3 regions of the Marinobacterium sp. LSUCC0821 genome follow, and region 1 is predicted to be linked to each of the others. Evidence: predicted binding sites of a transcription regulator. Region 1 holds the regulator's gene; each other region holds the start of a gene.
What was found. The regulator sigma-54, encoded in region 1, starts transcription at its own class of promoters, with help from an activator protein. The targets are predictions, from matches to a motif close to TGGCACNNNNNTTGCTNT.
Positions count from the first base shown of each region.

Region 2: glnK (P-II family nitrogen regulator) is a predicted target of sigma-54. The motif match lies at 1,833-1,850, and genes of this name have one in related genera.
Region 3: HH196_RS02510 (ammonium transporter) is a predicted target of sigma-54. The motif match lies at 1,079-1,096, and genes of this name have one in related genera.

Region 1 is NZ_CP051666.1:220,713-223,993, forward strand. It holds gene HH196_RS01140 (PTS sugar transporter subunit IIA) at 1-237, opposite strand, end outside; gene hpf (ribosome hibernation-promoting factor, HPF/YfiA family) at 250-540, opposite strand; gene HH196_RS01150 (RNA polymerase factor sigma-54) at 592-2,145, opposite strand; gene lptB (LPS export ABC transporter ATP-binding protein) at 2,184-2,909, opposite strand; gene lptA (lipopolysaccharide transport periplasmic protein LptA) at 2,906-3,281, opposite strand, start outside.
Region 2 is NZ_CP051666.1:1,756,824-1,760,104, reverse strand. It holds gene HH196_RS08500 (ammonium transporter) at 134-1,393, opposite strand; gene glnK (P-II family nitrogen regulator) at 1,429-1,767, opposite strand; gene HH196_RS08490 (accessory factor UbiK family protein) at 2,109-2,303, shown strand; partial or broken gene HH196_RS08485 (YifB family Mg chelatase-like AAA ATPase) at 2,344-3,281, shown strand, end outside.
Region 3 is NZ_CP051666.1:487,242-490,522, forward strand. It holds gene rlmKL (bifunctional 23S rRNA (guanine(2069)-N(7))-methyltransferase RlmK/23S rRNA (guanine(2445)-N(2))-methyltransferase RlmL) at 1-1,047, shown strand, start outside; gene HH196_RS02510 (ammonium transporter) at 1,298-2,509, shown strand; gene HH196_RS02515 (peptidylprolyl isomerase) at 2,578-3,060, opposite strand.

The DNA of each region.
Region 1 (3,281 bases):
TGCGGCAGTAGCTTTCTCTGCGCCAGATAAACGGCAGTGGGGAATTCCAACACCTGATCCTATTCCTGTGCTTCCAAGTCGTTCACGATTGAGTAGGCCGGTAAAAATTTCATCTTCAGTAACGCCTCCAACGGAAGTGGCCAGCTTGGAGCTGGCCACCTGTAGAACGCGTTTCTTACTGTTTACAGACTCGCGACATGCGATAGCGTCTGTGGTCAGTAGTTCACGTAGTTGCATTGTTTTGGTCGATTATTTGTGTGATTTCATTTTTTCTTTGTGACGAATAATTTGTCGATCCAGTTTATCAACTAGGTTGTCGATAGCTGCATACATATCGTCATTCTCATCTGATGCGACTATCTGTCCACCCGCTAGGTGTACATCCGCTTCAGCTTTTTTACCTTGCTTCTCAACGCTCAGTGTTACTTGTACGTTCTGAATGTTGTCGAAGTGTCGTTCAAGTTTGTCGAACTTCGTGCGAACGTATTCACTGAGAGATTCAGTCAGGTCCACGTGATGGCCAGTGATGTTGATCTGCATATGACTTCTCCTCGTCCAGGGCGGGGTAGAAAATGAGGCCGCCCACCTCAATTAAACCAAACGTTTTCGTTCATTAGAAGGTGGAATGTTCAGTGCTTCGCGATATTTTGCGATTGTTCTACGAGCAACATTAACTCCTTCCTCTTCTAGCAGTGTAGCAAGTTTGCTGTCACTTAGAGGTTTTCTTGGATTTTCTTCTGAAATTAATTTTTTAATGATGGCACGAATCGCTGTAGAAGAGGCCGCGCCGCCATCTGCAGTCCCTACATGGCTTGAGAAAAAGTACTTCAACTCAAAAACACCACGCGGGGTGAGCATATATTTCTGGGTGGTCACACGAGATATGGTCGACTCGTGCATCTCAACCGCATCAGCTATATCGTGAAGCACGAGAGGCTTCATACCTTCATCACCAATATCTAAAAACTCTACCTGCCTAGCAACTATTTCGCTAGATACTCTTAATAAAGTTTCATTTCGGCTCTGCAAGCTTTTTAGAAACCAACGTGCATCCTGCAGTTGATCTCTAAGAAATTGCTGGCCCTCATCACTAGAGTGCTCATTAATGAGGGCGGAGTAGGTCTCATTGATTCTGATTTCAGGCGCCGCATCAGAGTTAAGGATTACTATCCACTCACCAGAACGCTTTCTAACGATAACATCTGGGATAACGTAGTCTGTTCGGCCAAGGGATAGTTGTTCGCCAGGTGTTGGATTTAAACTTTGTATCAATTGAATGACACTGGTGAGCTCGTGCTCTTTGATTCGTAACCGGCGGACTAGTGTTTTGAAATCACTAGCACCTAATAGGTCAAGGTAATCAGTGACTAGACGAAGTGCTTCAGCGCGCCAGGGAGTATCCTGAGGAAGTTGGCGAAGTTGTATCTTTAAACACTCTGATAGGTCGCGTGCACCAACGCCTGGAGGATCAAACTGCTGAACACGATGCAGTACAGTTTCGACCTCATCAAGCTCTACTTCGAAAAAGAGTTCTGGTAACTCCTCTTGGCAGCTCAAAAGGATCTCATCCAGAGCGGTTGTTAAATAGCCACGCTCATCAATCGAGTCGATGATTATTTCAGCCACGTGGCGATCGATATCAGAGAGTCGAGTTAAATTTAACTGCCAGCTGAGGTGGTCTTGAATCGTTTCATCGGCACTCTCATTATCGCCTGGCATCCAATCATCATCACGACTACTGAAGTCGCTCGACTGGTAGGTGTCATCCCACTGACTATCGGTGCTTAGATGCTCTGGTATCGCATCTGACCACTGTTCATCTCCAAATTCTTGAGAGCTATCTTCATTCTGATTATCAGAGAGTAAACTCTCGTCGTTGAATGAAGGTGAATCAAACTCTGATTCGAACTCATTTGATTCGGAGTGATCGATCGATTGCTCTGACTCACTCTCAAAATCATCAGTTGATTCGACAGATTCGTTCTCCTCTTCCTCTGCAAGCTCTAGCAGCGGGTTGTTGTCGAGGGCATTCTGAATCTCTGTTTGGAGTTCTAGCGACGATAGTTGCAGCAGTTTGATTGCTTGCTGCAATTGTGGGGTCATGGTCAGGCTTTGCCCGATCTTTAATTGAAGTGAGTGCTTCATGACTTAACAATGACTCAAATAAACAATCTTTTCCATCCTTATAAACGGAAATCTTCGCCAAGATAGGCGTCACGTACAGCACGGTTTTCCATGATCACAGAAGGCGCGCCCTCAGCAAGGATAGTTCCCTCACTGACAATGTAAGCGCGCTCACATATGTCAAGCGTCTCACGGACGTTATGGTCTGTTATAAGTACCCCGATACCACGCTCTTTTAAATGGCGTATCGTCTGTTTGATATCGCTAACTGATATTGGGTCTACGCCTGCAAATGGCTCGTCCAGCAGGATAAACTCAGGGTCGTTGGCGAGTGCACGAGCTATCTCAACGCGTCGACGCTCACCACCGGAAAGAACCATGCCTTTGCTGTCGCGGATGTGAGTGATGTGAAACTCTTGCAGCAATGCTTCAGCTTTCTCATCACGTTCAGTTTTTGTCAGATCTTTACGATTCTCAAGGATCGCCATCAAGTTGTCGTAGACACTCAACTTTCTGAATACCGACGCCTCTTGAGGAAGATAGCCTAATCCGCGAGCGGCCCGTTGATGGATAGGCATGCGGGTGACATCATCTTGATTCAACCGAATGTTTCCCTGGTCTGCTCTAATGAGTCCTACGATCATGTAGAAACAGGTGGTTTTACCAGCACCATTTGGGCCTAAAAGGCCGACAATTTCACCACGTTCGACACGCACTGAAACATCTCGGATGACAGCGCGCCCTTTATAGCTCTTAGCTAGGTTTAATGCTTCTAATGAACTCATTTTTTCTTATCTGAACGTGGCTGCAGAACCATTTGTACACGCTTATTCGAACCGCTGTCGCTAAATGCTTTAACCTTCGCGTTAGCCATGTCGTAATTGATCTTTGCGCCCGTAAAACTATCTGCACCCTGAGTAACTTTGGCATTATCTGAAATGACAAGGAACTGTGAGCTGACGGTGTAGTCCAGCTTATTGCCAGTCGCATAGGTCACTTTCTGATCGAGTTGTGGTTGTTGCTGGAAGTGCGCCGGCTTACCAAGTGAAATAATTTGGTTGATGTCTCCGGCGTCATCACGGTAGAGCTCTACACGGTCGCCTTTTAAGATCATGCTGCCCTGTGTGATCTTTACGCTGCCTGTATAAACCGTAATC
Region 2 (3,281 bases), 820 kb from region 1:
TACTCTGTTCTCAAAAGGCTCAAGGAGTCCTAGGTCGTAAAACGAAAAAAGCCCCTACCTTGGAGGTAGGGGTGGAGAATGGGCCCATCCCTGAGCCCGTGGTTTCAACAACCTAAATATTGAGAATGAGCATTTACTTACGTGAGGTTACGAACTCTGGGTACGCTTCCATACCACATTCAGAGATATCGACACCTTCGTACTCTTCCTCTTCGCTTACGCGTACACCCATCACTGCTTTGATGATGCCCCATACGATCAAGCTACATACAAACACCCAACCAAAGATAGTTGCCGCGCCGATAAGCTGACCAGAGAAGCTAGCACCGTCGTTAGTTACTGGTACAAGCATTAGACCTAGGAAGCCAACAACACCGTGTACAGAGATAGCACCGACAGGATCGTCAATTTTCATCTTATCCAGCGTTAGGATAGAGAAGACAACCAGAAGACCACCTAGTGCACCGAAGATGTGTGCTTCAAGCGCAGTTGGAGTTGAAGGTTCAGCAGTGATTGCTACAAGACCTGCAAGCGCACCGTTAAGTGCCATTGTAAGGTCTGCTTTACCGAACAGGATCCGAGCTAGGACTAGTGCTGCAACTGCACCACCCGCTGCTGCTGCGTTAGTGTTCATGAACACCACGGCTACAGAGTTAGCGTTTGATACATCAGAAGTTGCTAGTACTGAACCGCCGTTGAAGCCGAACCAACCCAACCATAGGATGAATGTACCTAGAGTTGCCATTGGTAGGTTAGCACCAGGGATCGCGTTGATTTCGCCGTTCTTACCGTATTTGCCTTTACGAGCACCTAGCAGAAGAACACCAGCAAGCGCAGCAGCTGCACCAGCCATGTGTACGATGCCAGAACCTGCAAAGTCAGAGAAACCTAGGTCGCCCAGTGTGTACATGCCGAATACTGCGTTGCCGCCCCAAGTCCAAGAACCTTCCATTGGGTAGATGAAACCAGTCATTACCACAGCAAAAACTAGGAAAGACCAAAGCTTCATGCGCTCTGCAACAGCACCAGATACGATAGACATTGCAGTTGCAACGAATACTACCTGGAAGAAGAAGTCAGCAGATGGTGCGTAAGTAGCAGGCTCTTCTGCGCCAGTGAAACCATCGCCAGTGATACCGCTTAGGAAGTATTCACCGCCGTACATGATCGCGTAACCACTTACGAAGTACATGATACAAGCGATAGCGTATAGCGCGATGTTCTTAGTTAGAATTTCAGTGGTGTTCTTTGAACGAACAAGACCCGCTTCCAGCATTGCAAAGCCGCCGGCCATCCACATAACCAATGCACCACATACTAGGAAGTAGAAAGTATCTAGTGCGTACTTCAGCTGAGTAACATCTCCAGCTGTTGTATTGAGTAGTTCTTCCATAACTATGCCCTCCAAACAGGCTCAGTAATCAAAAATTAAAGTGCGTCGTTACCGGTTTCGCCGGTACGAATTCGAACAACCTGTTCAAGGGATGAGACAAAAATTTTGCCGTCGCCGATCTTGCCAGTTTGTGCTGCATTAGTGATTGCCTCGATAACTTGATCAACGATCTCGTCAGCGACAGCTGCGTCTAGTCGAACTTTAGGTAGGAAATCGACCACGTACTCTGCACCGCGGTAGAGTTCAGTGTGACCTTTCTGGCGACCGAAGCCTTTAACTTCTGTGACTGTGATGCCCTGTACACCGATCTCAGATAGCGCTTCGCGCACGTCGTCAAGCTTGAAAGGCTTAATTACGGCTGACACTAGTTTCATCAGTATTTCTCCTTGATAACCCTGATATTTTCGGGGAGCTAAAATTTGTTCCCGTTGAATCTCTACTAGCGATTAACGTGCCAACTTTTTACATTTATATATAAATCAATAGCTTATGTTATTATTTGTGCTTAGGGTGAATTGGGAAATCCATAACTTGGTGCGTAAACCAAGCACCAAAATGGTGCGCGCACTAATTTGGTGCGGTCGCTTGGTGCTTTTTTCTGGGGCATCTCTACAGCTTCAGAAAGGGGCTCTGGTATAGTGTCTAAAATTGTTGGAGTAGAGAGATGATTGATCCAAAAGTATTCGAATCCATTAGCCAAACAATGACACAGTTGATGCAAGGTAAGGCGGAACTGCCGGGCCAGGATATGGTGCAGCAGCAGATTAAAACTATGCTTCAGACAAGTTTTGCTAAACTGGATCTTGTAACACGTGAAGAGTTTGATGCTCAGTCAGCTGTACTGCAGCGAACTCGTGAAAAATTAGAGCAGTTAGAAGCCAAGGTGGCGGAGCTAGAATCGGCTAAATAACCGAACATAAGCCTAACTGCATAGACACAAGGATGGTGTCATGTCATTGGCTACACTTTATAGCCGGGCGCAGCTCGGTATTGATGCACCTCTCGTTCGAGTAGAGGTGCACCTCTCAGGAGGACTCCCCTCTTTTGCCATCGTCGGTATGGCTGAAACTGCTGTTCGTGAAAGTCGCGAACGTGTTCGCAGCGCACTTTTAAACGCAGGCTTTGACTACCCGCATCGACGCATAACCGTCAATCTATCACCCGCCGACCTACCTAAAGAGGGAGGGCGCTACGATCTCGCGATCGCATTAGGCATCTTGATCGCATCAAACCAACTCAGTACCACTCATTTGGATGAAGCAGAGCTGTTTGCAGAGCTTGGGTTGGATGGCAAGCTTCACCCGGTAAAAGGGCTATTTCCTGCTGCTTTTGCCTGCGAAAAACTTGGCCGACGGATAGTTATTTCACCTTTAAATGCTCAGGAAGCTGAGCTTGCGGGTGCAACTCGAGTGGTAGCAGCCAATACCCTCTATGAGATGTGTGAGTTGTTGAGTCAGCCAAAGCTTTTAGAGACCGAACCTCAAAAACGACAAACAAGTAGACAGCGCTTCTCTGTAGATTTGCGTGATGTGCGGGGCCAACCCTTGGCAAGAAGAGCCTTGGAAGTGGCAGCGGCGGGAATGCACAATCTACTATTTTCCGGGCCGCCTGGAAGCGGAAAAGTCTTCTCGCATCCTGTCTGCCAACGATTTTACCTCCGCTTGAGCTTACCGCCTGTGTTGAGGCAGCCAGTATCCACTCTGTTGCTGGGCTGGAGATCGAGCGTATTTTTGCAGGGGTGCGTCCCTTTCGTTCACCTCATCACAGTGCATCTTCGACAGCAATGGTGGGGGGCGGTTCTTCACCCAGACCCGGCGAGATCTCGCTAGCACATCAAGGTGTGCTCTTTTTAGATGAGCTGCCTGAGTTTCCGCGATCTGTTCTTGAG
Region 3 (3,281 bases), 270 kb from region 1:
GTCTACCCGCAAGAGGGGCGTGAGAGTTCCCAGGCTGCTACTGCTGGCGATACAGGCTTGACTGGCGACCAGTCAAATAAAACGCACCAAGTTGGTGCACTATCGGATGGGGCTCAGATGTTTGAGAACCGTCTCCGTAAAAATTTGAAGCAATTGAGTCGTTGGGTTAAGCGAGAAGAGATCGAAGCTTACCGCGCTTATGATGCTGATCTACCTGAATATGCCGTTGCTATCGACTGTTATGCCGATCAGGTCGTGATTCAAGAGTATGCTCCGCCAGCGAAGGTTGACCCTGTTAAATCATTCAAGCGCCTCCAAGAGGTGGTAGCAGTGGCGGGTCGTGTATTTGAGATGAGCACCGACAAGATCACTCTAAAGCAGCGTAAACGCCAAGCGGGTAGTGACCAGTACGAGCGTGAAGATAGCCAAGGTCAGACCTTTGTTGTCACAGAGTATGGTTGTAAATTTGAGGTTAACCTTCGAGATTACTTGGATACTGGGCTGTTCCTCGATCACCGCCCCGTGCGCAAGAAGATTCAGGGGTTGGCTAAAGATAAGCGAGTGCTTAACCTCTTCTGTTACACAGCAACTGCAAGCGTGCATGCTGCAGTGGGTGGGGCTAAAGAGACGACCAGCGTCGATATGTCAGCAACTTACCTAGATTGGGCACGTCGCAACTTTGATTTGAACAAGATCCCAGCGAATAAGGCAAAATTGATTCAGGCTGATTGTATTCAGTGGTTGGATCGTCCTCGTACAGAGACCTTTGATCTGATCTTCATGGATCCACCGACCTTCTCAAACTCTAAACGTATGAGCGACATTCTCGATGTCCAGCGTGACCATGTCATGTTGGTCGAGCGCGCCATGGCACTGCTAGAGCAGGGTGGGCTACTGATCTTCTCTAACAACTACCGTCGCTTTAAGCTCGACTATGAAGCGCTCTCTGCGTTTGATATTAAAGAGACTACTCCTAAGACGATCGATCAAGATTTTAAACGCAATGAGAAGATTCATTGCTGCTTTGAAATTCGTCATCGCTCCTGATCTGTGCATTTGTGAGGAGTGTGCCCAAAGTTGGTACGCTCCTTGCAAACTACTAGGCAACTGTTTTTAGCTAACGCTGCTTTTAACTTTAATAAAGCTTAATAAAACTTTGATTATAATGTGGTTTTTGTGATCATTTTATCTAATCTTGCTTTGTTTTAGATGGCTATAACTAGATCTAAATGCACCAAAAAGGTGCGTAAATTTTGTTGATGCACATCCATTGTGCAAAAACTTTAGGAGAAAATTGGTGGAATCAATTAATAGTGCAGTAGAGACTCTAGTCCAGAGCTCTAATACATTGTTCATCCTCTTGGGTGCGATCATGGTGTTTGCGATGCATGCCGGCTTTGCATTCTTAGAAGTGGGTACAGTCCGTCGTAAAAACCAGGTGAACGCACTTGTTAAGATCATGACCGACTTCGGTTTTTCGGCAGTCGTCTACTTCTTCGTAGGTTACTGGATTGCGTATGACGTAACTTTCTTCTCTGACGCAGCTACGCTTGCACAGGGTAACGGCTACGACCTAGTGAAGTTCTTCTTCCTAATGACCTTCGCTGCGGCTATTCCAGCAATCATCTCTGGTGGTGTTGCTGAGCGTGCGCGCTTCTACCCAATGCTTATCGCAGCAGCACTCTGTGTAGCGTTTGTTTACCCATTTTTCGAAGGTATCATCTGGAACGGTAACTACGGCTTCCAGGGCTGGTTAGAGAGCAGCTTCGGTGCTGGTTTCCATGACTTTGCAGGTTCTGTCGTTGTTCATGCAGTAGGCGGCTGGTTAGGTCTTGCAGCTGTGCTCGTACTCGGTGCACGTAAAGGTCGCTACCGTAATGATCGTGTACAGGCTTTCCCACCATCAAACATTCCATTCCTAGCATTGGGTGCTTGGATTCTCTGTATTGGCTGGTTTGGTTTCAACGTGATGTCTGCGCAGACTCTTGATGGAATCTCAGGTCTAGTTGCTGTTAACAGCTTGATGGCTATGGTTGGCGGTATTATCGCTGCAACTCTGGTTGGCAAAAATGACCCTGGCTTCATCCATAACGGTCCTCTAGCTGGTCTTGTTGCTATCTGTGCAGGTTCTGACTTGCTACACCCAATCGGGGCGCTAGTGGTTGGTGGTGTCGCTGGTGCGCTTTTTGTTTGGTTGTTCACCCTTGCTCAGAACAAGTGGAAGATCGACGACGTACTGGGTGTGTGGCCGCTACACGGCCTATGTGGTGCTTGGGGCGGTATCGCTGCAGGTATCTTCGGTTCTGAAGCCCTCGGTGGTCTTGGTGGCGTAAGTCTAGCTTCTCAGGTTATTGGTACGCTTGCAGGTATTCTTGTAGCACTAGTCGGTGGCTTTATCGTCTATGGTGTTGTGAAAGCTGTTGCAGGTATCCGTATGGATGAAGAGCAGGAGTTCCGTGGTGCTGACTTGACCTTCCACCACATCGAAGCGACCTCTGAAGATCGTTAATCGATACTCTACATACAAAAATGCCGAGCACTAAGCTCGGCATTTTTATATCAACTTAGCACTAGTGCTTAATGATGGTGGCCGCCTGCACCGTGTACGTGACCGTGCTCAACTTCTTCAGTTGTAGCTTCACGAACTTCAACTACTTCAACGTCGAAGTTTAGTGTTTCGCCAGCAAGTGGGTGGTTGCCATCTAGAGTAACCATCTCGCCTTCAACTTTGATAACAGTCACTGGCTGCTCGCCCCATGGAGTTTGTGCCATGAACTGCATGCCAACATCGATCTCATCAACGCCCTGGAATGCGCTGCGATCAACTTCTTGGATAAGCTCTTCACGAATCTCACCGTAACCTTCAGCTGGCTCTACAGTTACCTGAAGTGAATCGCCAACAGTTTTACCTACAAGCGCCGCTTCAAGGCCTGCGATGATGTTTTGCGCACCCTGAAGGTAGACAAGTGGCTCCTGGCCTACAGAACTATCGATAGTCTCGCCAAGCACGTTAGTTAGGGTGTAGTGAATTGAAACAACAGATTTGTCAGCGATTTGCATCTTTTTCTCCTGTAAATGGAGATGCGATTTCTGGTGAAGATGCAGCGCTCCGTGAATTGAGGTCACTATGCTAACAAACACATGCTGCAGTGCAAGTTTGCTGGCACTTTATTGGGGTCAGAGTCATCTGAAGATGACTCTGACCCCAGTATCTGTGAACCCGATGTCTGGAAGTCGCTGAGATAGCGGATGACTGGCTAAAGGCCAGTCATCGGTGCACT